4 regions of the Paraburkholderia sabiae genome follow, and region 1 is predicted to be linked to each of the others. Evidence: predicted binding sites of a transcription regulator. Region 1 holds the regulator's gene; each other region holds the start of a gene.
The links. The regulator LexA, encoded in region 1, represses DNA repair genes until DNA is damaged. The targets are predictions, from matches to a motif close to ACTGTATNNNNATACAGT.
Positions count from the first base shown of each region.

Region 2: the regulator LexA is predicted to act here: its motif matches at 2,747-2,764, upstream of QEN71_RS04400 (ATP-dependent helicase).
Region 3: the regulator LexA is predicted to act here: its motif matches at 3,840-3,857, upstream of QEN71_RS04200 (PA0069 family radical SAM protein).
Region 4: the regulator LexA is predicted to act here: its motif matches at 6,299-6,316, upstream of imuA (translesion DNA synthesis-associated protein ImuA).

Region 1 covers NZ_CP125295.1:5,013,485-5,020,802, reverse strand. The annotation lists gene QEN71_RS22610 (universal stress protein) at 1-321, shown strand, start outside; gene QEN71_RS22605 (DUF2939 domain-containing protein) at 352-1,014, opposite strand; gene QEN71_RS22600 (hypothetical protein) at 1,129-1,473, opposite strand; gene lexA (transcriptional repressor LexA) at 1,501-2,151, opposite strand; gene QEN71_RS22590 (sulfate ABC transporter substrate-binding protein) at 2,517-3,560, shown strand; gene cysT (sulfate ABC transporter permease subunit CysT) at 3,680-4,573, shown strand; gene cysW (sulfate ABC transporter permease subunit CysW) at 4,570-5,538, shown strand; gene QEN71_RS22575 (sulfate/molybdate ABC transporter ATP-binding protein) at 5,554-6,612, shown strand; gene QEN71_RS22570 (CysB family HTH-type transcriptional regulator) at 6,668-7,318, shown strand, end outside.
Region 2 covers NZ_CP125295.1:967,337-974,654, forward strand. The annotation lists gene QEN71_RS04380 (MATE family efflux transporter) at 1-1,078, opposite strand, end outside; gene QEN71_RS04385 (RNA-binding S4 domain-containing protein) at 1,298-1,516, opposite strand; gene QEN71_RS04390 (hypothetical protein) at 1,839-2,306, shown strand; gene QEN71_RS04395 (hypothetical protein) at 2,354-2,617, shown strand; gene QEN71_RS04400 (ATP-dependent helicase) at 2,796-5,000, shown strand; gene QEN71_RS04405 (DUF4088 family protein) at 5,068-5,841, opposite strand; gene QEN71_RS04410 (AzlD domain-containing protein) at 6,072-6,395, opposite strand; gene QEN71_RS04415 (AzlC family ABC transporter permease) at 6,392-7,159, opposite strand; gene QEN71_RS04420 (AraC family transcriptional regulator) at 7,246-7,318, opposite strand, start outside.
Region 3 covers NZ_CP125295.1:925,037-932,354, forward strand. The annotation lists gene QEN71_RS04185 (acyl-CoA dehydrogenase) at 1-1,755, shown strand, start outside; gene QEN71_RS04190 (D-amino acid dehydrogenase) at 1,831-3,117, opposite strand; gene QEN71_RS04195 (Lrp/AsnC ligand binding domain-containing protein) at 3,284-3,772, shown strand; gene QEN71_RS04200 (PA0069 family radical SAM protein) at 3,884-5,023, shown strand; gene QEN71_RS04205 (NINE protein) at 5,038-5,505, opposite strand; gene rpsP (30S ribosomal protein S16) at 5,919-6,173, shown strand; gene rimM (ribosome maturation factor RimM) at 6,269-6,964, shown strand; gene trmD (tRNA (guanosine(37)-N1)-methyltransferase TrmD) at 6,989-7,318, shown strand, end outside.
Region 4 covers NZ_CP125295.1:5,330,034-5,337,351, reverse strand. The annotation lists gene QEN71_RS23970 (AI-2E family transporter) at 1-89, shown strand, start outside; rRNA gene QEN71_RS23965 (16S ribosomal RNA) at 550-2,080, shown strand; tRNA gene QEN71_RS23960 (tRNA-Ile) at 2,145-2,221, shown strand; tRNA gene QEN71_RS23955 (tRNA-Ala) at 2,281-2,356, shown strand; rRNA gene QEN71_RS23950 (23S ribosomal RNA) at 2,662-5,542, shown strand; rRNA gene rrf (5S ribosomal RNA) at 5,749-5,862, shown strand; gene imuA (translesion DNA synthesis-associated protein ImuA) at 6,332-7,039, shown strand; gene QEN71_RS23935 (Y-family DNA polymerase) at 6,969-7,318, shown strand, end outside.

The sequences.
Region 1 (7,318 bases):
CAAAGCGCGGGCCTGTTGACGGACGTGGCGTGCGGCAGCTTCGAGAAGACCGCACGCGAGATTCTGCAGGAAGGTGTCGACTGGCTCACCGAGCGCGGCGTCAAGGCGACGGGACACTTTGCGTTTGGTCATCCGATCGACGAGATCGCGTCATTGGCCAGCGAACTGCATGTCGATCTCGTCGTCGTCGGGCATCGATGCCGCACCGGGTTGTCGCGCTGGTGGATGGGCGCGGGCAACACACCACTGCTCGACCGCGTGTCGTGCAGCATTCTGGTCGCCTGTTCGTCGGCGGCTGAAGAGGAGCAGGCGGCCGCCTGAAACGGCCGCCTTGATACGTTGATGCGTGCGTCAGCCGTTCAGATCGACGGCTGACAGTTTCCACGTAAACAGATTCTGGCGACGGAAGATCGCCGAATAGCGCGTGTCGCCGACACCGTGCTGATAGCTCACGACGAACTCGTTGATGCCGCGGTAGCCTGCCGTCGTTTGCGGCGGCTGCGGCGGCGTTTTGCCATTGCTGCCATTGCCGTTCGCTGCGCCTGATCCGGGCGCAGGCGTTGGCGATGGATTCTCAGCGGGCTTGCCCGTCGAGTTATCGGTCTGTGCAGCGGGCGGCGGAGGCGGGCGCTCGCCGGGTTCGCCGCGCGGCGGCATGCCATTAAGCAACGCAGCGACGCCGTCAGGCGTTGCATACGCATCGACGAGCGGTCCAATCAACGCCACTCCGATCATCGCGCCGATCGCGGCAAGCGGATTGCCGTTGTGCTGGACATCGAGACGGCGTGTGAGCAGCCCCGTGACCTGCAGCTTGAGACTGTCGCGCAACGCCGGATAGTCGACGTACTCGTTGACCGTCTCGACGTCGCGCGAGTCGGCGGCGCGTTTGAGCCGGTCGAGCGCGATATACGGCGACGCATACGCATAACCCAGCGCGGCGATGACGACGATCGCAATCAACGCGATCAGAAGCGGCCGGGCAACCCCGCCTTTCATGCGAACCAGACCTGCCATTGTGCGGGACACTCCGTTTTCAGTTTCGATCTGATGTGGACCCGATCGGCGTTGAAACGATCCCGCGAAGATTGCAAGCAAGCGTTACGCGGCAACGATGAAACCGATGGCCGCTTACGCTGCCTGCTTGGCCAGCTGATCGCCTTGCTCTGCGATCGCGCGATCGATCATGTTGCACACGGCGTCGACGGTGCCGACCATGATGAGTCGCGACGGGCCGTGATAGACACGCACGGGTGCGCGGCGCGCAGGTTCTGCGTTGAGCGCCGAGTTCAGCGACACGCGTGCGAACGCCGGCTGCGCGGACGGCAGCGGTTGCGCTTCGTCATCGAACAGCGATGCCGTGCGATCAGCGACGTTCGACGCAAGCGCCGTCAGCGAACCGCAGGGAACGAGATTGCGCAGATGGCGCAGACGACCGAACTGGCGAAAAGGCAGCAAGCGGGCAAAGCGTTCCATGAGTCTCTCCAGACAGTGTTCAGCTAATTAGAATTCCGACGGCCGGATCAGCCCGACCGCGATGCCTTCCAGCGCGAATTCCGCGCTGCCGGCCTGAACAAAAATATTTTCGTAATCGGGGTTCTCGGCGATCAGCTCGATGCCGTTCGGCCGGCGCTTCAGGCGCTTCACGGTCACGTCGTCACCCAGACGCGCAACGATGATCTGGCCGTCTTTCGCTTCGCTCTTTTTCTGCACGGCGAGCAGGTCGCCGTCGAAGATGCCCGCGTCGCGCATCGACAGGCCGCGGACCTTCAGCAGGTAGTCGGGCTTGCTCGAGAAGAGCGACGGGTCGCACGTATAGGTCTGCGAGATGTGTTCTTGCGCAAGGATCGGACTACCCGCGGCCACGCGGCCCACGAGCGGCAGCGACAGCTGCATGATGCTGGCGTGCGGCAGCGTGAACTGGTGCGGCAGGTCGTCCTGATTCGTGATCAGCCGGATGCCGCGCGAAGCGCCCGCCGCCAGTTCGATCACGCCTTTACGCGCCAACGCCCGCAGATGTTCTTCCGCCGAGTTCGCCGAGCTGAAACCGAGCTCGGCCGCGATCTCGGCGCGCGTGGGCGGGAAGCCCGAGCGCTCGATGGCGCGGCGGATCAGATCGAAAACCTGCTGCTGACGTGCGGTGAGTTTGGTCATTGGCGCCACTGTATGGATAGACAGGTGACTGTATTTTTATACAGTATTCGGCGCATTTCAAGCTTTACTTTAAGTTCATCGCTGCGGGTGTCGCGTGAGCGTCGAAAGCGGGCGCTGCAACGGCTTCCGGGATGCTTCGGCGGACGCCAGGCGTTCCTTTACCACTATTGCGTATTAAAAAATGAAGAAACATTATTTTTAATGATGTAAGCCGTTGGATAGACTGGCCTCCACTGATGCAACAACAACGCACACGCCGCGCAAGAGCCGCTTCCCGCAAGCGAAACGGCGAATCGCGGCAGTCAGCGGAAACAGGCAGAAACGGGCAGAAGCCGGAAGTCAATCCAACAAGACGGAGAAGGTCGATGGGTATTCGGAATACGGGGTTTGCAGGAGCAGGGAAGGCGAAGCGGTTGATCGCGGCGCTCGCGCTGGGCGCGGCGTCGGCGTTCGGGATGGTCGTGCAGGCGCACGCCGATACGACGCTGCTGAACGTGTCCTACGATCCGACCCGCGAGCTGTATCAGGACGTCAATCAGGCGTTCGGCAAGGAATGGAAGGCGAAGACGGGCGAATCGGTCACGTTCAAGCAGTCGCACGGCGGCTCGGGCGCACAGGCGCGATCCGTGCTCGACGGCCTGCAGGCCGACGTCGTGACGCTTGCGCTCGCTTATGACATCGACGCGCTCTCGAACAAGGGGCTCATCGACAAGAACTGGCAGAAGCGTCTGCCCGACAACGCGTCGCCGTACACGTCGACGATCGTGTTCCTCGTGCGCAAGGGCAACCCGAAGCACATCAAGGATTGGGACGATCTCGTGAAGCCGGGCGTGTCGATCGTGACGCCGAACCCGAAGACGTCGGGCGGCGCGCGTTGGAACTACCTTGCGGCGTGGGCGTACGCGGCGCATCTGCCGGGCGGCAACGACCAGAAGGCGAAGGAATTCGTCTCGAAGCTGTACAAGAATGCGGGCGTGCTCGACTCCGGCGCGCGCGGCGCGACGACGAGCTTCGTGCAGCGCGGCATCGGCGACGTGCTGATCGCGTGGGAAAACGAAGCGTTCCTGTCGATCAAGGAATTCGGCACGGACAAGTTCGAGGTCGTCGTGCCGTCGGCGAGCATTCTGGCCGAGCCGCCCGTCGCGGTGGTGGACAAGGTGGTCGACAAGCACGGCACGCGCAAGCTCGCCGAGGCGTATCTGAACTTCCTCTATAGCGAAGAGGGGCAGGAGATCGCGGCGAAGAACTTCTACCGTCCGCGTTCGAACAAGGTGCCCGCCGACCTGACGTCGAAGTTTCCGAAGCTGAAGCTGTACACGGTCGACGATTCGTTCGGCGGCTGGACGAATGCGCAGAAGACGCACTTTGCCGATGGCGGCGTGTTCGATTCGATTTACCAGCCGCAGTGAAGCAACGCGGCAGTGAAGTTTGAGCAAGGCGCGCCCTCGGGCGCGCTTTCGGCAATGTGCGTTCAGCCGAACGCGGCAGCACGCGCAATGCAACGCATTAACCTGAAAGAGCCTTTCGCATGACGACGTTGACCTTTCGCAAGCCAAGCGCGATACCCGGCTTCGGCCTGACGCTAGGCATTACGGTGGCGTATCTGAGCCTCGTGGTGCTGATTCCGCTCGCGGCCACTTTCCTCAAAACGGCGACGCTCGACTGGAGCCAGTTCGTCCGCGCCGTCAGTTCGCCGCGCGTGCTGGCGTCGTACCGGCTGACGTTCTTCTCGGCGCTCGGCGGCGCGTTGATCAACGCGCTGTTCGGCTTTCTGGTCGCGTGGGTGCTGGTGCGCTACCGGTTCCCGTTCAAGCGGATCGTCGATGCCGTCGTCGATCTGCCGTTCGCGCTGCCCACTTCAGTGGCGGGCATTTCGCTCGCGGCGATCTATTCGGGCAACGGCTGGATCGGCCAGTTTCTCGAACCGCTCGGCATCAAGATCGCGTTCACGCCTGTCGGTGTGCTGGTCGCGCTGACCTTCATCGGCTTGCCGTTCGTCGTGCGGACAGTGCAGCCCGTGCTCGAAGAGTTCGAGCGCGAGCAGGAAGAAGCGGCCGCGTGCCTCGGCGCGTCGCGCTGGCTGACGTTCCGGCGCGTCGTGCTGCCCGCCGTGTTTCCGGCGCTGCTGACGGGTTTCGCGCTCGCGTTCGCGCGCGCGTTGGGCGAATACGGCTCCGTGATTTTCATCGCGGGCAACGTGCCGATGAAGTCCGAGATCACGTCGCTGCTGATCATTACGAAGCTCGAACAGTACGACTACGCGGGCGCAACGGCGCTGGCCGTCGTGATGCTGGTCGTGTCGTTCCTGATGCTGCTGCTGATCAACACGCTGCAGTGGTATCTGCAACGGCGCACGAGCCGCGGACGCACCGCGCCGACCGTCGCGCCTTCAACGACCGTTGTTGCAGGAGGTGCGCAATGAGCCAGGATTCCGCCGTGCTGTCGAGCGCTACGCCGAACAACGCGAATGCCGCGCGCCGTCCCGATCCCGTGACCGAGCCGCGCGTCGTGCGCTGGATCCTCACGACGATCGCGCTGCTGTTTCTCGCGCTGTTTCTGGTGCTGCCGCTCGTCGCCGTGTTCTATCAGGCGCTGAGCAAAGGCATTGCGTTTTACTTCGAATCGCTTGCCGATCCCGATGCCGTGTCCGCGATCAAGCTGACGCTGCTGACGGCCGCGATTGCCGTGCCGCTCAATCTCGTGTTCGGGCTCGCGGCGTCGTGGTGTATCGCGAAGTTCGAGTTTCGCGGCAAGGCGCTGCTGACGACGCTGATCGACTTGCCGTTCTCGGTGTCGCCAGTGATTTCCGGTTTGATCTACGTGCTGATGTTCGGCGCGCAAGGCTGGTTCGGTCCGTGGCTTGCCGATCACAACGTGCAGATCATCTTCGCGGTGCCGGGCATCGTGCTCGCGACGATCTTCGTCACGTTCCCGTTCGTCGCGCGCGAACTGATTCCGCTGATGCAGGCGCAAGGCAACGACGAAGAAGAAGCGGCGCACGTGCTCGGCGCGTCGGGCTGGCAGATTTTCAGGCGCGTCACGCTGCCGAACGTCAAGTGGGGTCTGCTGTATGGCGTGATTCTCTGCAATGCGCGCGCGATGGGCGAGTTCGGCGCGGTGTCGGTGGTGTCGGGCCACATTCGCGGCCAGACGGACACGATGCCGCTGCACGTCGAGATTCTCTACAACGAATATAACTTTTCGGCGGCGTTCGCCGTGGCGTCGGTGCTCGCGTTGCTCGCGCTCGTCACGCTCGGTTTGAAGCTGCTCGCCGAACGCCACATGTCGGCGGAAGCGGCGAGTGCGCGCGATGTGCCTGCGCATGCCGGTCCCGCCAGCACGCCGTCCGTCGCGGCAGCGGCAAAAACGGTTCAATCGGTTCAGTAAGGAGAGTTGTCAAAGATGGGTATCACCGTACGCAATCTGCAAAAACGCTTTGGCGATTTCACCGCGCTCGACAACGTCTCGCTCGATTTTCCGCCGGGCGAACTGGTCGCGCTGCTTGGACCGTCCGGTTGTGGCAAGACCACGCTGCTGCGAGTGATCGCGGGCCTCGAATATGCCGATGCGGGCCAGGTCGTGCTGCAAGGCCAGGACGTCGCGGAAGTCGGCGCACGCGAGCGCAATGTCGGCTTCGTGTTCCAGCATTACGCGCTGTTCCGTCACATGACGGTGTTCGAGAACGTCGCGTTCGGTCTGCGCGTGAAGCCGCGCAAGGAACGTCCGTCGGAAGCCGTGATCCGCGAGAAAGTGCATGAACTGCTGAAGCTCGTGCAACTCGACTGGCTCGCGCAGCGCTATCCGTCGGAACTGTCGGGCGGCCAGCGCCAACGTATCGCATTGGCGCGCGCGCTCGCCGTCGAACCGAAGGTGCTGCTGCTCGACGAGCCGTTCGGCGCACTCGATGCCAAAGTGCGCAAGGAACTGCGCAGCTGGTTGCGTCGCCTGCACGACGATCTGCATATCTCGACGATCTTCGTGACGCACGACCAGGAAGAAGCGCTAGAAGTCGCGGACCGCATCGTCGTGCTGAATCACGGACACGTCGAGCAGGTGGGTAGTCCGCAGGACGTGTACGACCATCCGCAGACCTCGTTCGTCTACGAGTTTCTCGGCGCGGCGAATCGTCTGCACGGCAGCGTCGACGGCAAGGGTTTCGTCGTCGATGGCGCTGCGCAGCCGATCACGATCGAAGCGAATTTTCAGGGCCCGGCATTCGCGTATGTGCGTCCGCACGATCTCGTGCTGTATCCGCAAGCGTCGGGGCATCGTGACGGCATCGTTGTCGGCGTGCTACGCGTGGTACCGCTCGGTGGCTCGGTGCGTGTCGAACTCGAAGGGCGCGAAGGGCATGTGCTCGAAGCGGAACTGGATCGCGAAGCATGGCGCGAGTTGCAGCTGAACGTCGGCGACGGCGTGACGGCCGTGCCGCGTGCATTGCGTGTATTCCCCGCGCATTGAACCCATCGCACGTAATCAAAAACAACTTCACTCTGGCCGAACCGGAGACATCGATATGAATTTTCAGCAGTTGCGCTTCGTGCGCGAAGCAGTGCGGCAGAACATGAACCTGACGGAAGTGGCGAACGTGCTGTACACGTCGCAGTCGGGTGTGTCGAAGCAGATCAAGGATCTCGAAGACGAACTCGGCGTCGATATTTTCATTCGACGCGGCAAGCGTCTGACGGGTCTCACGGAGCCCGGCAAGGCCGTGCATCAGCTGATCGAGCGGATGTTGCTTGACGCGGAGAATCTGCGCCGCGTCGCGCGTCAGTATGCGGATCAGGACAACGGCCACCTCGTCGTCGCGACGACGCACACGCAGGCGCGTTATGCGCTGCCGAAGGTCGTGCGCCAGTTCACCGAGGTGTATCCGAAGGTGCATCTCGCGCTGCGTCAGGGCAATCCGCAGCAGATCGCGCAGATGATCATCAACGGCGAAGCGGATATCGGCATTTCGACGGAAGCGCTCGACCGTTATCCCGACATCGTCACGTTCCCGTGCTATTCGTGGCATCACGTCGTGGTCGTGCCGAAGGGGCATCCGCTCGTGGGCCGAGAGAACCTGTCGCTCGAAGAGATCGCCGAATATCCGATCGTCACGTACGACCAGGACTTCACGGGCCGCTCGCATATCGACCAGGCTTTTGCGAAAGCGGGCGCGCTT
Region 2 (7,318 bases), 2.5 Mb from region 1:
CGGGATCGTCCAGATGCAGATACAGCCCGACGATAAAGTGCGGCGCCGTGATCAGCAGCAACCCCGACAAGCTCATAAACCCGACACCCAGCGCAAGCGCGACAAACCCCGCATGCCGCGCGGCGAGCGGCTGCCCCGCACCCGACCAGAAGCCGACGCGCACATTCGCCGCCTGGCCGATCGCGAGCGGCACCATGAACGCCACCGACGCCACGTTCAGCGCGATCTGATGCGCCGCGAGCTGCGCTTCGCCAAGCAGACCGACCATCAGGCCCGTCGCGAGAAATAGCGTCGATTCGACGCCATACGTGATCGCCACCGGCCAGCCGATGCCGAACAGTTCGCCCATCAACGGCACGGTCGGGCGCGTGGCCGTCACGAAATGCCGGAAGCGCGGGCGCAGATGCAGCAGCCCCATCAACGTCAGCGCCGTGAGCCAGACGGTAAAGGTCGTCGCGCCCGCCGAGCCGAGGAAGCCGAGGCGCGGCAAGCCGTACGCGCCGTGTATCAGTCCGTAGTTCAGGAACGCATTGATGAATACGCCGCCGATCGACACCCACAGCAGGCGCCGCGCCGCGCCGATCGCGGGCAGGAACGAGCGCATCAGGCCGATCCCGATCAGACTGCCCGGCGCGCCCCAGCGCAGCACCGCGCAGTATTCGCCGACGTTGTGAGCAAGCAGCGTCGGCTCGCCGAACGCCGTCATGATGGGCGTCGCAAAAGACAGCAGCACGAACGCCGGCACGGCGAGCAGCAGCGACAGCAGAAAGCCCGTCCAGTAGATGTGCGGCACGCGATCCTCGGCCTGCGCGCCGCGCGCATGCGACACGCTCACGCTCACCGACGTCAGTACGCCTTGCAGTAGCGTCACGACGACAAAAAACAGGTTTGCGCCGAGCCCGCCCGCCGCGAGCGCGTCGGGGCCGAGCGAGCCGAGCAGAACGGTGTCGGTGACGCTCATCGCCATCTGCGAGAGCTGGGCAATGGCGAGCGGGGCGGCGAGACGCGCGGTATCGGCGGCGTGACGCGACAGCGTGGGCGGCCCGCTCATCGCGCGGGACATTCCGGTTGGATTCATGTTCGAAGCGCAGAGGCGCGAAAGGGCGACACGCGCGCGGTCAGAATGCCGCGCGCTTTTCGTTTTTCTGTCCAGACGGACAGCTTATTGCGGTAACGCGGCGCTGTCGATCAACAGGCACATCTTTGGTGCGGGTTTTGATGGCGGCAGCGAGTCGGCGATGCAGGCCGCATGTGTCGTCGAGGCGCGGCGTGACGTCCGAACGGGTGGAATCGACGTTCAGCCCTCGTGGACGGCGATCCGCGTGTCGCCGAGCAGTACGACCTGGCCCGCGCGGATTTTGCAGGTCTTGCGCGTTTCGACCTGTCCGTCGACGGTCACGGCGCCCGACGCGACGATCACCTTCGCCGATCCGCCGCTGTCCGCGAGGCCGGTGATCTTCAGCAGATTGTGGAGTTCGACGTAGTCGCCGGTCAGAGTGAAATCGAGATTAGGCATGGCAGTTGCGATCGACGGTGGTCGGCGAATTCGTGGAAAAAGCGACTCGCATGATAAGCCATCGCGTGGCGCGCGACGCTGCGTACGCAATACGCATGGCGATGGATCGGGCACTTGCAAGCAGATGTTATTCAGTTGTCAGGAAATGATACGTTGAGTAACAGTCGGCTTTTGCGAAGAACTCCACTCGCAAACGCCCGGTCTGTGGAATAGCCTGCTGCATTTTTGCGACAGGCGGATAGCGCGGGCACGACGTCGAACATCGGTGTCAACCAACAACCCGCTCGCGCGCCGACATCGACAAACTTCAGAGAGGATTGCCATGAACCAGCTCCGTAAGCTCCTGATCGGTACCGCCCTGACCACTGCGATCGCATCGACGGCCGCATTCGCGCAGACGGCGACCCAACCTTCGGCGGATCCGTCCGCGCAGACGCAGGCTCCCGCGGCCGCCCAGATGACGCAGGCGCCTGCCGCCGCACCGGCTGCGCAGGGCGTCCAGATGCCGGCGCCCGCGCCGCAGAACCTGACGGCGCCGGGTTCGACCGATCCGCTCGTCCAGAAGCGCAACGCCGACGCGCAGGCGAACGCGGAATATCGCGCGCAGAAACAGACGTCGAAGGAACAGATGAAGGCGCAGCAGAAGGCTGCGAAGGACTCGTACAAGGACCAGGTCCGCAACGCGAAGCTCAACAAGAAGGCCGACAAGGCAGCGGCGTCGAACGAGCTGAAGGCCGAAATGCAGGGCCAGCCGACGGGCGCGGCGGCGACGGGCGAAGCGCATAACTGACGCCGCGTCCCGGTAACCGTTTTGACGTTCGACCAAGGGAGGACACGATGAACAGGACCAGCAAGGCAATGAGCGCGCTGTGCGCGGTATTGATGGCCGGCAGCATGACGACGCTCGCCGTCGCGCAGACGCACGATCCGGCATCCGAGCCGATGACCCACGCCGACAGCAAGGCGGCGAAGGAACAGGCGAAGGCCAACAAGAAGGCGGACGTCGCGCAGGCAAAGGCCGACAAGAAGAAGACCGAAGCACAGGCCGACGCCGACAAGGCCAACGCTGAAGCCAAGGTCAAGGACGCGAAGTCGCAGTAAGCGTTCTCGATGCAGCACGCCGGATGGCTCGATGCCGTTCGGCGCAAGAAAAGCCCGGCGCTTGCCGGGCTTTTCTTTGCGCGCATGGCAGCGACTGCGGCCCGAAAAATGGGGCGCTTGTCGTCGAGGGTTGTATGGATATACAGTATGCGTCGCCTTCACTCTCCGACCCGTCATCGTGCTTTCCGTCGCCGATTCCCCGTCTTCATCGCCGTCTCCCGCGCCGGTTGAGGCCACCTCGGCATCCGCGTCGGCGGCCGCTGCCGACTGGCTCGCGAAGCTCAACGAAGCCCAGCGCGAAGCCGTCGAATACGGCACGGACGATGTCGCAAAACCGTCCGGCGCGCTGCTCGTCATCGCGGGCGCGGGCTCGGGCAAGACGAACACGCTGGCGCACCGGGTCGCGAATCTCGTCGTCAAGGGCACCGATCCGCGCCGCATCCTGCTGCTGACTTTCTCGCGTCGCGCGGCGCTCGAAATGACCCGGCGCGTCACGCGCATCGCCAGCGCGGCGCTCGGCACGCGTGCCGCGCTCGCGCAAGGGCTCACGTGGTCCGGCACGTTCCACAGCGTGGGCGCGCGCCTGCTGCGCGAGTACGCGGATCTGATCGGGCTGTCGCCGACTTTCACGATCAACGACCGCGAAGATTCCGCCGATCTGATGAATCTCGTGCGCCACGAACTCGGTTTTTCGGCGAAGGAAAAGCGCTTCCCGTCGAAGTCGGCGTGTTTCGCGATCTACTCGCGCGTCGTCAACACGGGCGCTTCGCTCGCGGACGTGCTGAATAGCGCGTTTCCGTGGTGCCGCGAATGGGAAGCCGACCTGCGCATGCTCTTCGCGGCCTACGTCGACGCGAAGCAGAAGCAGAGCGTGCTCGACTACGACGATCTGCTGCTTTACTGGTCGCATATGGCGGCAGAACCGGCGATCGCCGCCGATCTGTCCGGCCGTTTCGATCATGTGCTCGTCGACGAGTATCAGGACACCAACCGGCTGCAGGCGTCGATCCTGCTGGCGCTTAAGCCCGACGGGCGCGGCCTGACGGTGGTCGGCGACGACGCGCAATCCATCTACTCGTTTCGCGGCGCGACCGTGCGCAACATCCTCGACTTTCCCGCGCATTTCGATCCGCCCGCGAAGCAGGTCACGCTGGAGCGCAACTACCGCTCGACGCAGCCGATTCTCGAAGCGTCGAACGCCGTGATCGATCTGTCGACCGAGCGCTACACGAAGAATCTGTGGACCGACAAGGCGTCCGCGCAACGGCCGCACCTCGTCACTGTCGCCGACGATGCCGACCAGGCGCGCTACATCGTCGAACAGGTGCTCGCCGCGCGCGAAGCGGGCATGAAACTGAAGTCGCAGGCGGTGCTGTTCCGCGCCGCGCATCACAGCGCGACGCTCGAAATCGAACTGACGCGGCGGAACATTCCGTTCGTGAAGTTCGGCGGCCTGAAATTTCTCGATTCCGTTCACGTCAAGGACGTGCTCGCCGTGCTGCGCTGGGCCGAGAATCCGCGCGACCGCGTCGCGGGTTTCCGCGTCGTGCAGCTGCTGCCGGGCGTCGGGCCGGCGACGGCCGCGCGCGTGCTCGACGATATCGCCGCACGCGCCGACGCGCTCGGTTCAGGCAGCGCGCTCGATGTCGCGCATGGCGTGTCCGGCTGCGCGGCGGGCGCGCTCGCCGCGTTTGCGCCGCCCGCGCGTACGCTCGAAGACTGGCATCTGTTCGTCGCGATGATGGCGTCCGTGTGCGGCCGGCAGACGCCGTGGCCCGCCGAGTTCGAGATGGTGCGCCGCTGGTACGAACCGCATCTGGAGCGCAATCACGAGGACGCGTCGATTCGCCAGGCCGATCTCGTGCAGATGGAGAGCATCGCGGGCACGTATGCGTCGCGCGAGCGCTTCCTCACGGAACTGACGCTCGATCCGCCCGACGCGACCAGCGACGAATCCGGCGTCCCGCTGATCGACGAGGACTATCTGATCCTGTCCACGATCCATTCGGCGAAGGGGCAGGAGTGGCGCAATGTGTTCGTGCTCAATGGCGTCGACGGCTGCATTCCGTCCGATCTCGGCACGGGCAGCGAGGAGGAAATCGACGAGGAGCGGCGTCTACTGTATGTGGCGATGACGCGCGCGAAGGAAGACCTGCACATCGTGATGCCGCAGCGCTTCTACGTGCACAACCAGACGCATCTCGGCGACCGTCACGTGTGGGCGTCGCGGACGCGCTTCATCCCGCCGCATCTGCTGCCGCTGTTCGATTCGCATGCGTGGCCGCCGGTGCCCGTCGTGTCGGCGCCGACATCGGCGGGGCTGGCGGCTGCCGCGCAAGCCAAAATAGAAATCGCGGCGAAACTCAGAAAAATGTGGGACTGAGCTTGCCGCGATCTGATGGCGTCCGATGCGGACGCCGTTTGTCTTGACGATTGTCGCGAGTTAAAGCCTAGCGCGACTGCCGCTGCTGTTGTTGCTGCTGCTGCGGACGCGGCGGCGGCATGAAGAAGTTGCGCAGCCACGCGGCGAGCCGCGTGAACACGTCATACGGCTCTTCGACGAAAATCTCCGGCTTCAGGAGGCGCAGATATTCCATGATCTGCTGCGCTTCCTGCTTCTGGAACGAGCCGTGCGAAATGCCCAGGCGCAACAGCCCGCGCAGTTCGCCGAGCTTCTCGCGCGCCGCGCTGCCCACGCTGGTTTCGCACGCGACCTTCGCCTCGTACACCCGCTGACGTAGCGATTCGGCCAGACGCCAGGCGGGCGTCTGCATCACTTCCTCGAGCGCCTGAATGTCCTGCGCCGCCGACTTGATCTGCGCGGCGAGCGGATCGACCAGCGAAGGCGCGCCTTCCGCTTCCTTGACGATCGCCGCGGCCCATTCGCGGCTTTGCTTCGCCAGCTCTTCGGGCGTCCATTCCGAGCGCGACGCGAAGCCGAAGCCGAACTCGTTCGCCTGCTTCATCAGAATCGCGACGACGTCCGGAAACTCCTTGTCCAGCGTGCGTTTCGCCCATGCGTACTGACCGCCCTGCAGCATCCGCTGCACGGCGTTCTCGGTCAGCGGCACCATGTTGTCGAGCAGTTTTGCCCGCAGGAAGTCCTCGAACGACGGCGTCGCGAACTGCGGATCTAGCTTGAGCGAGACCCGCACGAACGCCTCGAAATCCTTTCGCAAAGATCCGAGCGTTTCGTCCTTGATGTTGAGGGTAATCTGACCCATGTCTTATCCCGTTTCGTCGACCGCGCGACTACCGTTGAGGCGCTGGCCCCGTGCCGTGCGCCCTCGTGCGCAGACGGCACCGATATCCGGCGCGGTTCTGTCCGGCTTGCCGGCATCCGTCGATGGACGGTGCCTGGTTCACGGACCACGAGTGTTTATCGGCGGATTGAAAGGGAACTTGAGGGCGGCGCGCCGTGCCGGGCGGACGGCGCGCAAACGTTACTGCATGGTCACTTCAGCACCACGCCTTGCCAGACAAAGAAGACGGCGAGGCCGACCGCGATGGTGAGAAGCGGCCGGCGCGTGAGTGCGCTGACGGCGATGGCGGCGAGTGCGCCGATCAGTTGCGGATTGCGCCACGTGATTTCCGCTTCCGTGCCGTGCGGCGACACGGCCATTGGCACGATGATCGCAGTCAGGACAGTGACGGGCACGAAGCCGAGGGCGGTGCGCACGAGCGGCGGAAACACGACGCGATCGCCGAGCACGAACACGGCAGTGCGGATCAGCCACGTGATGACGGCCATGCCGAGAATCAGAAGGACGTAGTTCATCGCGATGCCTCCACCGTGCGGGTGCGCTGGAACGCGGGCAGCGACAGCAGCACGCCCACCGCGACACCCACGAATACCGCGCCGAGCAAGCCGAGCTTGTACGGCCAGTCCTGCCAGAAGAACGCGAGCGCACCGGCTGTGACAGCCGCCGCCAGATAGCGCAAGGCGACGAGCTGCGGGACCACGATCGCGATGAAGGTCACGACCATCGCGAAATCGAGGCCGAGCGATTGCAGCCCCGGGAAGGCCGCGCCGAACAGCAGGCCGACGAGCGTCCAGATCTGCCAGTTCAGGTACATCGCGAGGCCCGAGCCGAGGAAGTAGTACGGGCCGACCGCACCCGGCGGCTGCAGCCGGTAGTGCGCCCAGGCGACGGCGAACACTTCGTCCGTCAGCAGGCCGCCGAGCGCCCAGCGCCAGCGCGGCGGCAGGTGCGAGACGTAGGGCGCGAGCGTCGCGCTGTAGAGCACGTGGCGGGCGTTGACGACGAGCGTCGTGGCCCAGATGACGGCGTAGCTCGCGTGGCCCGCGATCAGGCCGAGTGCGATGAACTGGGCAGAGCCGGCGAACACGATCAGCGACATCAGCTGGCCGTGCCACAAATGCAGTGGTCCGGACGCGACGAGCGTGCCGTAGATCACGCCGAACGGCAGCGCGCCAATGATCATCGGGATCGTGTCGCGCGCGCCCGCCGTGAGTTCCTTGAAACGGTGAGTGGGTTGTGCAGGGTGAGTCAATCTTTCCTCCTCGATACGGCGCAGCATAGCCGGGTGAGGGGACTGGCGGCTTGTACGTTCTTGCGCTGGGGATGTGTAGCTTGAGTCTGCTCGTTTCGAGCGGTAGCGAGCACTCAGGACGACTGCCAGCGACCCGGCGGCACGCCGAACATACGGCGGAAATGCCGTGTGAAGTGGCTTTGATCG
Region 3 (7,318 bases), 2.5 Mb from region 1:
GTGATGCAGGAACTGGCCGGACTGGACGATATCGCTGCGCTGCCCGGACTCGAGGAAGCGAACGCCGATACCGCACAGGCCGTGCTCGAAGAATCCGCGAAGCTGTGCGGAGAAGTGCTGGCGCCGTTGAACGTCGAAGGCGACCGCAATCCGAGTAGCTGGAAGGACGGTAAGGTCACGGCGACGCCCGGTTTCGCCGATGCGTTTCGCCAGTTCTCCGCGGGTGGTTGGCAAGGCGTGCAGCACCCGGTCGAATACGAAGGGCAGGGGCTGCCGAAGCTGATCGCGACGGCGTGCATCGAAATGCTCAATGCGTCGAATCTGTCGTTTGCTTTGTGTCCGTTGTTGACGGATGGCGCTATTGAAGCGTTGCTCACCGCTGGCAGCGGAGCGCAAAAGCAGACCTACGTGCCCAAGCTGATCTCCGGCGAATGGACGGGCACGATGAACCTCACCGAGCCGCAAGCCGGCTCCGATCTCGCGATGGTACGCACGCGTGCCGAGCCGCAAGGCGATGGTTCGTACAAGGTGTTCGGCACGAAGATTTTCATCACGTGGGGCGAGCACGATATGGCGGACAACATCGTGCACTTGGTGCTCGCGCGCACGCCCGATGCGCCCGAAGGCGTGAAGGGCATTTCGCTGTTCCTCGTGCCGAAGTTTCTTGTGAACGAAGACGGCTCGCTCGGCGAGCGCAACGACGTGCATTGTGTGTCGATCGAACATAAGCTCGGGATCAAGGCGAGCCCGACTGCTGTTCTGCAGTTCGGCGATCATGGTGGCGCAATCGGTCAGCTGATCGGCGAAGAGAATCGCGGCCTTGAATACATGTTCATCATGATGAACGCGGCGCGGTTTGCGGTCGGCATGCAGGGCGTGGCCGTCGCGGACCGTGCGTATCAGAAGGCCGTCGCGTATGCGAAAGAACGCGTGCAGAGTCGTCCCGTCGATGGTTCGGCGAAGCAGGCCGTGTCGATCATTCATCATCCGGACGTACGGCGCATGCTGTCGACGATGCGTGCGCTTACGGAAGCCTCACGTTCGCTGGCGTATGTCGCCGCATCGCACAGCGACGTCGCGCATCATCACGCCGACGAAGCGAAGCGCGCCGAGCACCTGGCGATCTACGAATACCTGGTGCCGATCGTGAAGGGCTGGAGCACGGAGCTTTCCGTCGATGTGGCGAGCCTCGGCGTGCAGGTGCACGGCGGCATGGGTTTCATCGAGGAAACGGGTGCGGCGCAGTACTACCGCGACGCACGCATCCTGCCGATCTACGAAGGCACGACGGCGATTCAGGCAAACGATCTTGTTGGTCGAAAGACTTTGCGCGATGGCGGCGCGGTCGCAAGCAAGCTGCTCGCGGGCATCGCAGAGACCGTCGAAGCTCTGAAGCAGCAGAAGGGCGCAGCCTTCGAGTCGATGCAAAAGCATCTGTCGCGTGGACATGATGCGTTGCAATCGACGGTGGCGTTCGTCGTCGCAAATGCGAAGAGCGATCCGAACGCAGTGTTCGCAGGCAGCGTGCCGTATCTGAAGCTCGCGGGGATCGTGCTGGGCGGCTGGCAGATGGCGCGCGCGATGCTCGCTGCACAAGAAAAGCACGCGAGCGATCCGTCGTTCTACGGCGCAAAAATCGCAACTGCGCAATTCTTTGCGGAACACGTGCTGTCGCAGGCCGTAGCGCTCGAAGCATCGATTACCAGCGCAAAAGGTGGCGAAGGCGTGCTGGCGCTACACGAAGACCAGTTCTAACAAGACGACACACAAGCAGCAAACAAAAACGGCGCCCAAGGGCGCCGTTTTCACATCGAAACTCAGTAAAACGAATCAGGCATAAGCCGGACGCGTCTGACCCGCCGTTTCGCCGAGATAGCGATGCACCGACAGATCGCCCGATTGAATCGCCGGACGCTTGCCCGAGATCAGATCGGCGAGCAGTTGACCCGAACCGCACGACATCGTCCAGCCGAGCGTCCCATGTCCCGTGTTCAGGAACAGGTTCGACACGGGCGTGCGGCCGACGATGGGGGTGCCGTCCGGCGTCATCGGACGCAGACCCGTCCAGAACGTCGCCTTCGACGTATCGCCGCCGCCCGGGAACAGGTCGTTGACGCACATTTCGAGCGTTTCGCGGCGCGCCTGCTTCAGCTTCTTGTCGAAGCCGACGATCTCGGCCATGCCACCGACGCGAATCCGGTCGTCGAAGCGCGTGATTGCGATCTTGTACGTCTCGTCGAGCACCGTCGACACGGGCGCGGACTTCGCATCGACGATCGGTGCCGTGATCGAGTAGCCCTTGAGCGGATACACGGGAATCTTGACAATGTCCGCGAGGAACTTCGTCGAGTACGAGCCGAGCGCGACGACGAAGCTGTCCGCACGCACGATTTCACCGCCGCACTTCACGCCGGCGATGCGGTCGCCTTCCATCGCGAGTGCGTCGATCGGCGTGTTGTAGCGGAACTTGACGCCCAGTTGTTCGGCGAGCGCGGCGAGGCGCGTCGTGAACAGCTGGCAGTCGCCCGTTTCATCGCCCGGCAGACGCAGGCCGCCCGTCAGCTTGTGCGACGTCGCGGCGAGCGCCGGTTCGGCACGCGCGAGATCGGCGGGCATCAGCAGTTCGTACGGCACATTCGCTTCCTCGAGCACGGCGATGTCCTTCGCCGCGCCGTCGAGTTGCTGTTGCGTGCGGAACAGCTGCAGCGTGCCACCCGTGCGGCCTTCGTACTTGATGCCCGTTTCGGCGCGCAACGCTTGCAGGCAGTCGCGGCTGTATTCGGCGAGACGCACCATGCGGCCCTTGTTGACGGCATAGCGCGCGGACGTGCAGTTCTGCAGCATCTGCCACATCCACTGAAGCTGGAATTGCGTGCCGTCGAGCCGGATGGCGAGCGGCGCGTGTTTCTGGAACATCCATTTGACGGCCTTCAGCGGCACGCCCGGTGCCGCCCACGGCGCAGCGTAGCCAGGCGAGATCTGGCCGGCGTTGGCGAAGCTCGTTTCGAGCGCAGGGCCAGCCTCGCGGTCGATTACCGTGACTTCGTGACCCGCGCGCGCAAGATAATAGGCGCTCGTTACCCCAACGACGCCACTGCCCAGAACGACGACTCGCATAGCTGCTCCATAAAGGTCTAAAGGCTCGCGGCTTGGTGGGAAACCTCGTGCATCGCGATTTTGTTCGATTGACGAGGTGATATGCCGGATACCCAGTGTTAACCGCTATACTATTTGCGTCGGGGTAGGTTTTGTTATCGTATTTTTGGGATTTTCAGTAAATACCATGCGTACACAGCGTCATCCCGTGCGAGCGCTCGACAAGCTCGATCACAAGATCCTGAAAATCCTTCAGATCGACGGCCGGATCGCGATGAAGGAGTTGTCCGAGCAGGTGGGGCTGTCGGTGACGCCGTGCATCGAGCGCGTCAAGCGCATGGAGCGCGACGGCGTGATCACCGGCTACCACGCGCGCGTGAATCCCGCGGAGCTGGGCGCGGCGCTGCTGGTGTTTGTCGAGATCACGCTGGATCACAAAAGCGGCAACATGTTCGACCAGTTCCGGCGCGAAGTGCAGAAGATTCCCGAGGTGCTCGAATGTCATCTGGTGTCGGGCGACTTCGACTATCTGATCAAGGCGCGCATCGGCGAAATGGCCGACTACCGGAAACTGCTCGGCGACATCCTGCTGCAACTGCCCGGCGCGGTGCAGTCGAAGAGCTATGTCGTGATGGAAGAAATCAAGGAAACACTGACGATCGCCGTTGGCGAATGACGCGCCCGGCAAGCCTCGTCAGACACTGAACCGGCCCTCAAACTCACGCTCGACAAAAGCCGTAAATACTGTATATTTATACAGTATTCAGCGTTGCTTTTGACGTGTGCCGTGACCGACTACGACCGAGACATTCCCGAATATCCGATCGCGCCGCCTGCTCCGCGCAAAGGGCGGGGCGCGATCACGAATTTGCAGGGCCGCTATGAAGTCGATCAGCGCGAGGCGATCGACGACGGCTGGATCGCGCCGTCGGAAGAGGAAAGCGGCCGTCCCGCGCTGCGTACGCAAGTGTTCGAGGAGCGTGCGAAGAGCATCCTTACGCACAACCAGTCGCCGGATATTCCGTTCGGCGTGTCGCTGAATCCTTATCGCGGGTGTGAACACGGCTGCATCTATTGTTTCGCGCGGCCTACGCATAGCTATCTCGGCTTGTCGCCGGGGCTCGACTTCGAGAGCCGGATCTACGCGAAGGTCAACGCGCCCGAGTTGCTCGCTCGCGAGATGGCGAAGAAGTCATATGTGCCGGAGCCGATCGCACTCGGCGTGAATACGGATGCGTGGCAGCCCGCCGAACGCGATCTGCAACTCACGCGGCGCGTGATCCAGGTGATGAGCGATCACAATCAGGCGTTCGCGGCGATCACGAAGAACTCGCTGATCGAGCGGGACATCGACTTGCTGGCGCCGATGGCGGAGAAAGGGCTGATGATGGCGGCGATCACCATCACGACGCTCGACGCCGACATCGCCCGCACGCTCGAACCGCGCGCTGCGACGCCCGCACGGCGGCTGAGAGCGATCCGTGCGTTGAGCGAGGCGGGCATTCCTGTGGGCGTCAGCATCGCCCCCGTGATTCCGTTCGTCACGGATCAGGACATGGAGCGTGTGCTCGAAGCCTGCGCGGAAGCGGGCGCAACCAGCGCGAGCTACATCGTGCTGCGTTTGCCGTGGGAAGTGGCGCCGCTCTTCAAGGGCTGGCTGGACGCGCATTTCCCCGACCGCGCCGAGCGCGTGATGAACCGCGTGCGCGATATGCGCGGCGGCAAGGACTACGACTCGTCGTTTTCGACGCGTATGAAAGGCGAGGGGCTATGGGCCGATCTGCTGAAGCATCGCTTTGCGAACGCGGTTCGGCGGCTTGGATTGAATGCGCGCAATCACGGCATTCTCGACATGTCGCACTTCCGTCGCGTCGAGCAGGCTAAACCCGCCGCGCCGGCAAGCTCGTCTCAGATGAGTCTCTTCTGACTCTGAGCGGGCGCTTATTGTGAGATCGCTTTCGCGGCTTCGACCTGAGACTCGAAGTACGTCTGGAACGATAGCGCGAGCCCAGTCATCAACAGGAAGGCGCCGATCAGCAGCGAAAAGATCACGACGAAGATGACAGTCCAGCCGGAGCGGCTTTGCTGCTCTGTGTGCGCATTGAACTGGGCGTCCCATTTTTCATCGGGGCGAAGGCCGTAGACGATCGCCGCGAGGAATGCGGCCAGCATCGACACGGCGCCTGGAAACGCGAGCACCCAGCCCATGATCGCGGTACGCTCAGTAGCGGCGAGCAGCATGAAACCCGGAATGCCGATGATCGTGCCGACGAGATGCGCCCAGCCCCAGACGTCGCGGAGGCCATACAGATAGAAGCGGTGTGCCCCGAGCGTGCCAAAGAAGAAAGCGAGCGCGGCGGTAAGGGTCTTCGAGCGAAAGCGCGAGTTATGCGTAGCGACAGTGGCCATGAACGTGAGCGACAGGATGACGGATGGCTTGCGATGGCTGCGCATCCGACGCACAGCCGACGCGCATTCTACGCCGCCCGCTTAGCGTGCGGCACGTGTCGCTGCTTATGCCGGGAGCCTGGCCAGACCGATGAGCCGTACCGCTGCTGTCCTGCATGGAATCCCGGCGGCGCACACGACGTGGCGTCGGCGCGACGGTCTCGCGAGCACCGCAAGAAGCCGCCTCGTGAAGTGCTTCACGGCTTTCCCAGAGGGGTTGTTCGGACGATTTGGGCGTCGGATGAAGCAGAATTTAAGCGCTGGCTCCGCGCTGATGCTTCAGTTTATCCCGCTAAGTGTTTGTTGTGATTTTGGTTTCGGGATATAATCGCGTGTTTCAGTAGTTTCGAACCCCGGTTTTCAAGGATTCTAGTATGGTCATCATCCGCTTGGCTCGTGGCGGCTCGAAGAAGCGCCCGTTCTACAACATCGTCGCAACCGATTCGCGTAGCCGTCGTGACGGCCGCTTTATCGAGCGCGTTGGTTTCTACAACCCGGTCGCAACGAAGGGCGAGTCGCTGCGTATCGCTCAAGACCGCCTGACGTACTGGCAAGGCGTTGGCGCGCAACTGTCGCCGACGGTTCAGCGTCTGGTGAAGGAAGCGCAAAAGGCGCAACCGGCTGCGTAATTGCAGTTTTAAGGTACATCGTCGGCTCGTGCAGCAGTGGTTCTGTGCGAGTCTGAGATGTGCAAGTTTGACGTATGCAGGCTTGAGGTTCGCTGATGTCGGAGCGTGATTCGGGTAGTTCAGGTCGCGCGAAGGCGAAAACGCAGCCTGGCGCGAAGGCGTCATTCGGCGCGTTCGTCCGCAAGCCGGTCGAGAAGGTCGTAGCGAATGCCGCAGAAGCGCAGGAAGCTCGCGCTGAATCGGCGGAAAGCTGGCCGGACGATGCAGTCGAAGTCGGCGCGATCGTCGACGCATACGGTCTCAAAGGTTGGGTGAAGGTGGCCGCGCACGCGGACGCCGGTCATGGCGGCGACGCCTTGCTCAGCGCCAAACGCTGGTGGCTCGAGAAGGGCCGCGAGCGTAAGTCGGCGCCCCGCCTGCAGTCGAAGGTTCACGGCGACAGCATCGTTGCGCAACTGGGAGGCACTGCCGACCGCGATGCTGCGTTTGCGTTGCGCGGTCACCGCGTCTACGTACGCCGCAGCGATTTCCCTGCGCTCGGAACCGACGAATATTACTGGGTCGACCTGCTGGGCCTCGATGTTTTCAACGAGGCAGGCGTCGAACTCGGCAAAGTGGCAGATCTGATCGACAACGGTGCGCAGTCGGTGTTGCGCATCGAGTATCCGGCTACTGGCAAAGACGGCAAGCCGGTCACCGGCGAGCGCTTGATCCCGTTCGTCGGCGTCTATGTCAAAACGGTGGATCAGGCGGCGAAGAAGATCATCGTCGACTGGGAAGCCGATTACTAAAACGTTCGCTTCACGGAGAGAGCGATGCAGTTCGATATCGTTACGCTCTTTCCTGAAATGTTTCGCGCGCTGACCGACTGGGGTATCACGAGCCGGGCGGCGAAGCAGGAGCGTTATGGTTTGCGCACGTGGAATCCGCGCGATTTCACAACCGACAACTACCGCACAATCGACGATCGCCCGTACGGCGGCGGCCCCGGCATGGTGATGCTGGCCAAACCGCTGGAAGACGCGATCGACGCCGCGAAAGCGGCGCAGGCGGAGCAGGGCATTGGCGGCGCACGTGTCGTGATGATGTCGCCGCAAGGCGCCACGCTCAATCACGACAAGGTCATGCGCTTTGCCGCCGAACCT
Region 4 (7,318 bases), 320 kb from region 1:
GTTCGCCTGAAGCTCGCGAGCTGACTGCGAAGACGGGCGGAAAGCTGCCTGATCCGGTGGCTCAGGTCGAGAAGACGCCGGAGAAATAATCCTCGAAAAAAACTTGCGTCACGCTCTTGTCATGAGGCGCGGGATGGCCTAAGATTCGCGTCCTCGTTCGGGAGCACGGTGTGGTGTGCGACAGAGCGGGGCCGCGACAGAAACGGCGCGGTGGTCGGGTCAGCAAGGTTTTTCAGGCGATGCTAAAAAAACCGGTTGACGAGACGAAAAAGGTTCTTCATAATCTCGTTTCTCTGCTGCTGACGCAGCAACGCGGTGAAAGCAAGGCGCTTCCTGCGGATGTTCTTTAAAAACTAACAGCCGATAAGTGTGGGTGCTCGATGGCGGCGCGCGGCGATCTTCGGGTCGCTGAATAGCGAAAGTAATCGAGTCTCACACGGAAGAAATTGAGGAAGGTTTGATGGAGTCGAAAGACTTGATCGAATCATCTGTCAGTGATTTTGAGTGAGCGACCGGGTTCGAAAGAGCCCGAAAAACAGTAACAGGTTTGAACTGAAGAGTTTGATCCTGGCTCAGATTGAACGCTGGCGGCATGCCTTACACATGCAAGTCGGACGGCAGCGCGGGGGCAACCCTGGCGGCGAGTGGCGAACGGGTGAGTAATACATCGGAACGTGTCCTGGAGTGGGGGATAGCCCGGCGAAAGCCGGATTAATACCGCATACGCTCGGGAGAGGAAAGCGGGGGATCTTCGGACCTCGCGCTCAAGGGGCGGCCGATGGCAGATTAGCTAGTTGGTGGGGTAAAGGCCTACCAAGGCGACGATCTGTAGCTGGTCTGAGAGGACGACCAGCCACACTGGGACTGAGACACGGCCCAGACTCCTACGGGAGGCAGCAGTGGGGAATTTTGGACAATGGGGGCAACCCTGATCCAGCAATGCCGCGTGTGTGAAGAAGGCCTTCGGGTTGTAAAGCACTTTTGTCCGGAAAGAAAACTTCGTTCCTAATACGGATGGAGGATGACGGTACCGGAAGAATAAGCACCGGCTAACTACGTGCCAGCAGCCGCGGTAATACGTAGGGTGCGAGCGTTAATCGGAATTACTGGGCGTAAAGCGTGCGCAGGCGGTTCGCTAAGACCGATGTGAAATCCCCGGGCTTAACCTGGGAACTGCATTGGTGACTGGCGGGCTAGAGTATGGCAGAGGGGGGTAGAATTCCACGTGTAGCAGTGAAATGCGTAGAGATGTGGAGGAATACCGATGGCGAAGGCAGCCCCCTGGGCCAATACTGACGCTCATGCACGAAAGCGTGGGGAGCAAACAGGATTAGATACCCTGGTAGTCCACGCCCTAAACGATGTCAACTAGTTGTCGGGTCTTCATTGACTTGGTAACGTAGCTAACGCGTGAAGTTGACCGCCTGGGGAGTACGGTCGCAAGATTAAAACTCAAAGGAATTGACGGGGACCCGCACAAGCGGTGGATGATGTGGATTAATTCGATGCAACGCGAAAAACCTTACCTACCCTTGACATGTACGGAATCCTGCTGAGAGGTGGGAGTGCCCGAAAGGGAGCCGTAACACAGGTGCTGCATGGCTGTCGTCAGCTCGTGTCGTGAGATGTTGGGTTAAGTCCCGCAACGAGCGCAACCCTTGTCCCTAGTTGCTACGCAAGAGCACTCTAGGGAGACTGCCGGTGACAAACCGGAGGAAGGTGGGGATGACGTCAAGTCCTCATGGCCCTTATGGGTAGGGCTTCACACGTCATACAATGGTCGGAACAGAGGGTTGCCAAGCCGCGAGGTGGAGCCAATCCCAGAAAACCGATCGTAGTCCGGATCGCAGTCTGCAACTCGACTGCGTGAAGCTGGAATCGCTAGTAATCGCGGATCAGCATGCCGCGGTGAATACGTTCCCGGGTCTTGTACACACCGCCCGTCACACCATGGGAGTGGGTTTTACCAGAAGTGGCTAGTCTAACCGCAAGGAGGACGGTCACCACGGTAGGATTCATGACTGGGGTGAAGTCGTAACAAGGTAGCCGTATCGGAAGGTGCGGCTGGATCACCTCCTTTCCAGAGCTAGCGTTTCAAAGTTGAGCGCTCACACTTGTCGGCTGTTGTTTGAAGACAGGCTCAGGGGTCTGTAGCTCAGTCGGTTAGAGCACCGTCTTGATAAGGCGGGGGTCGATGGTTCGAATCCATCCAGACCCACCAACGCCTTGTCTGGTGTGGTGATGATAACCCGCTGACATTCCTCTGTGCGCTGTATGACTGGGGGATTAGCTCAGCTGGGAGAGCACCTGCTTTGCAAGCAGGGGGTCGTCGGTTCGATCCCGTCATCCTCCACCAATTCCCAATGCACAGTGTTCTGCTGAAGCAGAAGACTTCGCATTGGCAATTGAGCCAGTCAGAGCGGTATCTGGCAGTAGCGGATATCGGCTGTCGTTCTTTAACAATCAGGAAGAAGTAGTAAAGAGATTCACGAAAGTGTACTTAGAGATGGGTGCATGAGTAGGTGAATCAGGGTTGTGATTGTATCGAAAGTATTTTTGAGTTCATCGAAAGACGAACCTGGAATACGGCACAACGCGAAAACTCAACCTGTAGCGGATGATCTTGCAGTGAGCAATCATTGGGAGACACACCCGTTATAGGGTCAAGCGAACAAGTGCATGTGGTGGATGCCTTGGCGATCACAGGCGATGAAGGACGCGGTAGCCTGCGAAAAGCGGAGGGGAGCTGGCAAACGAGCTTTGATCCTCCGATATCCGAATGGGGAAACCCGGCCCGAATGGGTCACCCGCAGCTGAATACATAGGCTGTGTGGAGCGAACGCGGTGAACTGAAACATCTAAGTAACCGCAGGAAAAGAAATCAACCGAGATTCCCAAAGTAGTGGCGAGCGAAATGGGACCAGCCTGTACTCTTTATCTTCGTTGTTAGCCAAACGCTCTGGAAAGTGCGGCCATAGTGGGTGATAGCCCCGTAGGCGAAAACAGCGAGGAAGAACTAGGTGTACGACAAGTAGGGCGGGACACGTGAAATCCTGTCTGAAGATGGGGGGACCATCCTCCAAGGCTAAATACTCGTGATCGACCGATAGTGAACCAGTACCGTGAGGGAAAGGCGAAAAGAACCCCGGGAGGGGAGTGAAACAGATCCTGAAACCGCATGCATACAAACAGTCGGAGCCTCGCAAGGGGTGACGGCGTACCTTTTGTATAATGGGTCAGCGACTTACATTCAGTGGCGAGCTTAACCGATTAGGGCAGGCGTAGCGAAAGCGAGTCCGAACAGGGCGATTCAGTCGCTGGGTGTAGACCCGAAACCAGGTGATCTATCCATGGCCAGGATGAAGGTGCGGTAACACGTACTGGAGGTCCGAACCCACTAACGTTGAAAAGTTAGGGGATGAGCTGTGGATAGGGGTGAAAGGCTAAACAAACCTGGAAATAGCTGGTTCTCTCCGAAAACTATTTAGGTAGTGCCTCGTGTATCACCTTCGGGGGTAGAGCACTGTCATGGTTGATGGGTCCATTGCGGATTACGTCGCCATAGCAAACTCCGAATACCGAAGAGTGCAATCACGGGAGACAGACATCGGGTGCTAACGTCCGGTGTCAAGAGGGAAACAACCCAGACCGCCAGCTAAGGTCCCCAAATATGGCTAAGTGGGAAACGAAGTGGGAAGGCTAAAACAGTCAGGAGGTTGGCTTAGAAGCAGCCACCCTTTAAAGAAAGCGTAATAGCTCACTGATCGAGTCGTCCTGCGCGGAAGATGTAACGGGGCTAAGCCATATACCGAAGCTGCGGATGCACATTTATGTGCATGGTAGGAGAGCGTTCCGTAAGCCTGCGAAGGTGCGTTGAAAAGCGTGCTGGAGGTATCGGAAGTGCGAATGCTGACATGAGTAGCGATAAAGGGGGTGAAAGGCCCCCTCGCCGTAAGCCCAAGGTTTCCTACGCAACGTTCATCGGCGTAGGGTGAGTCGGCCCCTAAGGCGAGGCAGAAATGCGTAGCTGATGGGAAGCAGGTCAATATTCCTGCACCAGTGTGAAATGCGATGGGGGGACGGATCGCGGAAGGTTGTCCGGGTGTTGGAAGTCCCGGTCGCTGCGTTGGAGAAGGTGCTCTGGCAAATCCGGGCACGGGATTCAAGGGCGTGGCGCGAGCTCCTTCGGGAGCGAAGCAATCGGAAGGGGTTCCAGGAAAAGCCTCTAAGCTTCAGTTTCACATTGACCGTACCGCAAACCGACACAGGTGGGCGAGATGAGTATTCTAAGGCGCTTGAGAGAACTCGGGAGAAGGAACTCGGCAAATTGGTACCGTAACTTCGGGATAAGGTACGCCCCTGTAGCTTGACGCCCCTGCGGGCGAAGGGTGAAGGGGTTGCAATAAACTGGTGGCTGCGACTGTTTAATAAAAACACAGCACTCTGCAAACACGAAAGTGGACGTATAGGGTGTGACGCCTGCCCGGTGCCGGAAGATTAAATGATGGGGTGCAAGCTCTTGATTGAAGTCCCGGTAAACGGCGGCCGTAACTATAACGGTCCTAAGGTAGCGAAATTCCTTGTCGGGTAAGTTCCGACCTGCACGAATGGCGTAACGATGGCCACACTGTCTCCTCCCGAGACTCAGCGAAGTTGAAGTGTTTGTGATGATGCAATCTCCCCGCGGCTAGACGGAAAGACCCCATGAACCTTTACTGTAGCTTTGCATTGGACTTTGAACCGATCTGTGTAGGATAGGTGGGAGGCTATGAAGCGGGAACGCCAGTTTCCGTGGAGCCGTCCTTGAAATACCACCCTGGTTTGTTTGAGGTTCTAACCTTGGCCCGTGATCCGGGTCGGGGACAGTGCATGGTGGGCAGTTTGACTGGGGCGGTCTCCTCCCAAAGTGTAACGGAGGAGTACGAAGGTACGCTAGGTACGGTCGGAAATCGTGCTGATAGTGCAATGGCATAAGCGTGCTTAACTGCGAGACCGACAAGTCGAGCAGGTGCGAAAGCAGGTCATAGTGATCCGGTGGTTCTGTATGGAAGGGCCATCGCTCAACGGATAAAAGGTACTCTGGGGATAACAGGCTGATACCGCCCAAGAGTTCATATCGACGGCGGTGTTTGGCACCTCGATGTCGGCTCATCTCATCCTGGGGCTGTAGCCGGTCCCAAGGGTATGGCTGTTCGCCATTTAAAGAGGTACGTGAGCTGGGTTTAAAACGTCGTGAGACAGTTTGGTCCCTATCTGCCGTGGGCGCTGGATATTTGAAGGGGGCTGCTCCTAGTACGAGAGGACCGGAGTGGACGAACCTCTGGTGTACCGGTTGTCACGCCAGTGGCATCGCCGGGTAGCTATGTTCGGAAGAGATAACCGCTGAAAGCATCTAAGCGGGAAACTCGCCTTAAGATGAGATATCCCCGGGGCTTCGAGCCCCTTGAAGGGTCGTTCAAGACCAGGACGTTGATAGGTCAGGTGTGGAAGCGCAGTAATGCGTTAAGCTAACTGATACTAATTGCCCGTAAGGCTTGATCCTATAACAGGTGTGTGTCGGCAGCCGTTAGTGCTTCAGCACTTATGGATGCCCCACCCTGCGCTGCGCGCAGGGTCTCGGAAGCACACTCAGGTTTGAGATCGATGTTGTGCCAACATAAACAACACATCCCACACTCTTTACGCTTCTTCCAGATTGGCTGTGGCGCCAGGTTGACTCCAACCCGCGCGACGCAGCAACCCGTCATGCCTGATGACCATAGCGAGTCGGTACCACCCCTTCCCATCCCGAACAGGACCGTGAAACGACTCCACGCCGATGATAGTGCGGATTGCCCGTGTGAAAGTAGGTAATCGTCAGGCTCCTTACCAGACAAGACCCCGCCCTCAAAAGCGGGGTCTTGCCGTTTGAGCAGGCCAATTTAGCGCCACGCTCTCCAGCACCCGTCGTCCAGTTCAGGCAATCAGGTTCAACACAGATCCTGTTTGCATCCCGGCTCGGCATGTGACGTCTTATCCAGGGCGTCTCCATATCTTCAAAAAATCTTTGCCGTATGCGGATGGAGTTCTCCGCGTCGGACTGCTCCAAGACTCAGTTGCTGGATCAACACCAGCTATCAATATCTTCAAACTGTTGCAGTGCTCTAACGCTGATGATGGCGTAAAGTCCAGCATCGGGGCCGCCAATCGATCGCATCTGATCGATCCCCGAAGCTAAAAATCCCGCCACGCAACACAACACCACCCTCAAACCGCTCTCAAAAAGGGCGCCATTCCCCTTCAAAATTCCGTGTAGGATACTGTACAAATATACAGGTATTTTCCTACGCCGATGTCAGTCGCCGCTTCCCGTGCCGAAGAGATTCACCCGTCGCTATGGCGAGCCTCGCAGCTCGCGCGCGGAGGGCGGCGCACGCTCGATACCGGCTATCCCGCGCTATCCACCGAGTTGCCCGGCGGCGGCTGGCCGATCGGCGCGCTGGTTGATCTGCTGGTCCAAACACCCGGCGTAGGCGAAATGCGTCTGTTGCGGCCTGCGCTGGGTTCATTGGGAGACCGGCCCATCGCGCTGGTGCAGCCGCCGCATATCCCGGACGGTTTGGGTCTCGATTACATCGGACTCTCGCTCGATCAACTGCTGCAAGTCAAAGCCCCCAAAAGTTCCGACGCCTTCTGGTCCGCCGAGCAGATCCTGCGCGCCGGCACCTGCGGCGCGTTGATCCTGTGGGCGCAGCACGCCCAAGCGTCGTCGCTGCGGCGTCTGCATCTGGCGGCGCAGTCGTCCGAGACGCTCTTCATCATGGTCCGGCCGCTCGCATCGGCTCAGGACTCGTCGCCAGCCTTATTGCGACTGGCGTTACGACCTTCGGCTGATGGCCTGATGGTCGACATCGTGAAACGACGAGGCCCAACACGCGCGGAGCCTCTGTCGATTTCTCTTCAACCCACACCCGTTCTGTTTTCCCGTCATGCGCGTCTTTCTCGCCGTCCACTTGCCGAAGTTGCCGCTCGAAGTCTTTCGACCGAGGTGGTCGCCTGAGCCCGCGCACGGCAGCGTCGTGCTGGAGAAAGACAAGGTCGCGATCGCCGACGGCGCAGCCCGAGCAGCGGGCGTTCGGCTCGGAATGAAGCGCGGTGGCGTGCTGACGCTGTCGCCGGAAACGGCCATGTACGAACGCGACATCGCGCGTGAGAGTGCCGCGCAACGCGAAGTCGGCATCGCGTTGATGAAATTTTCGCCCGATGTCTCGCTGCTCGACGAAGCCACCGTGCTCGTCGAAGTCGGCGGCAGCTTGCGGCTGTTCGGCGGATTGCTGTC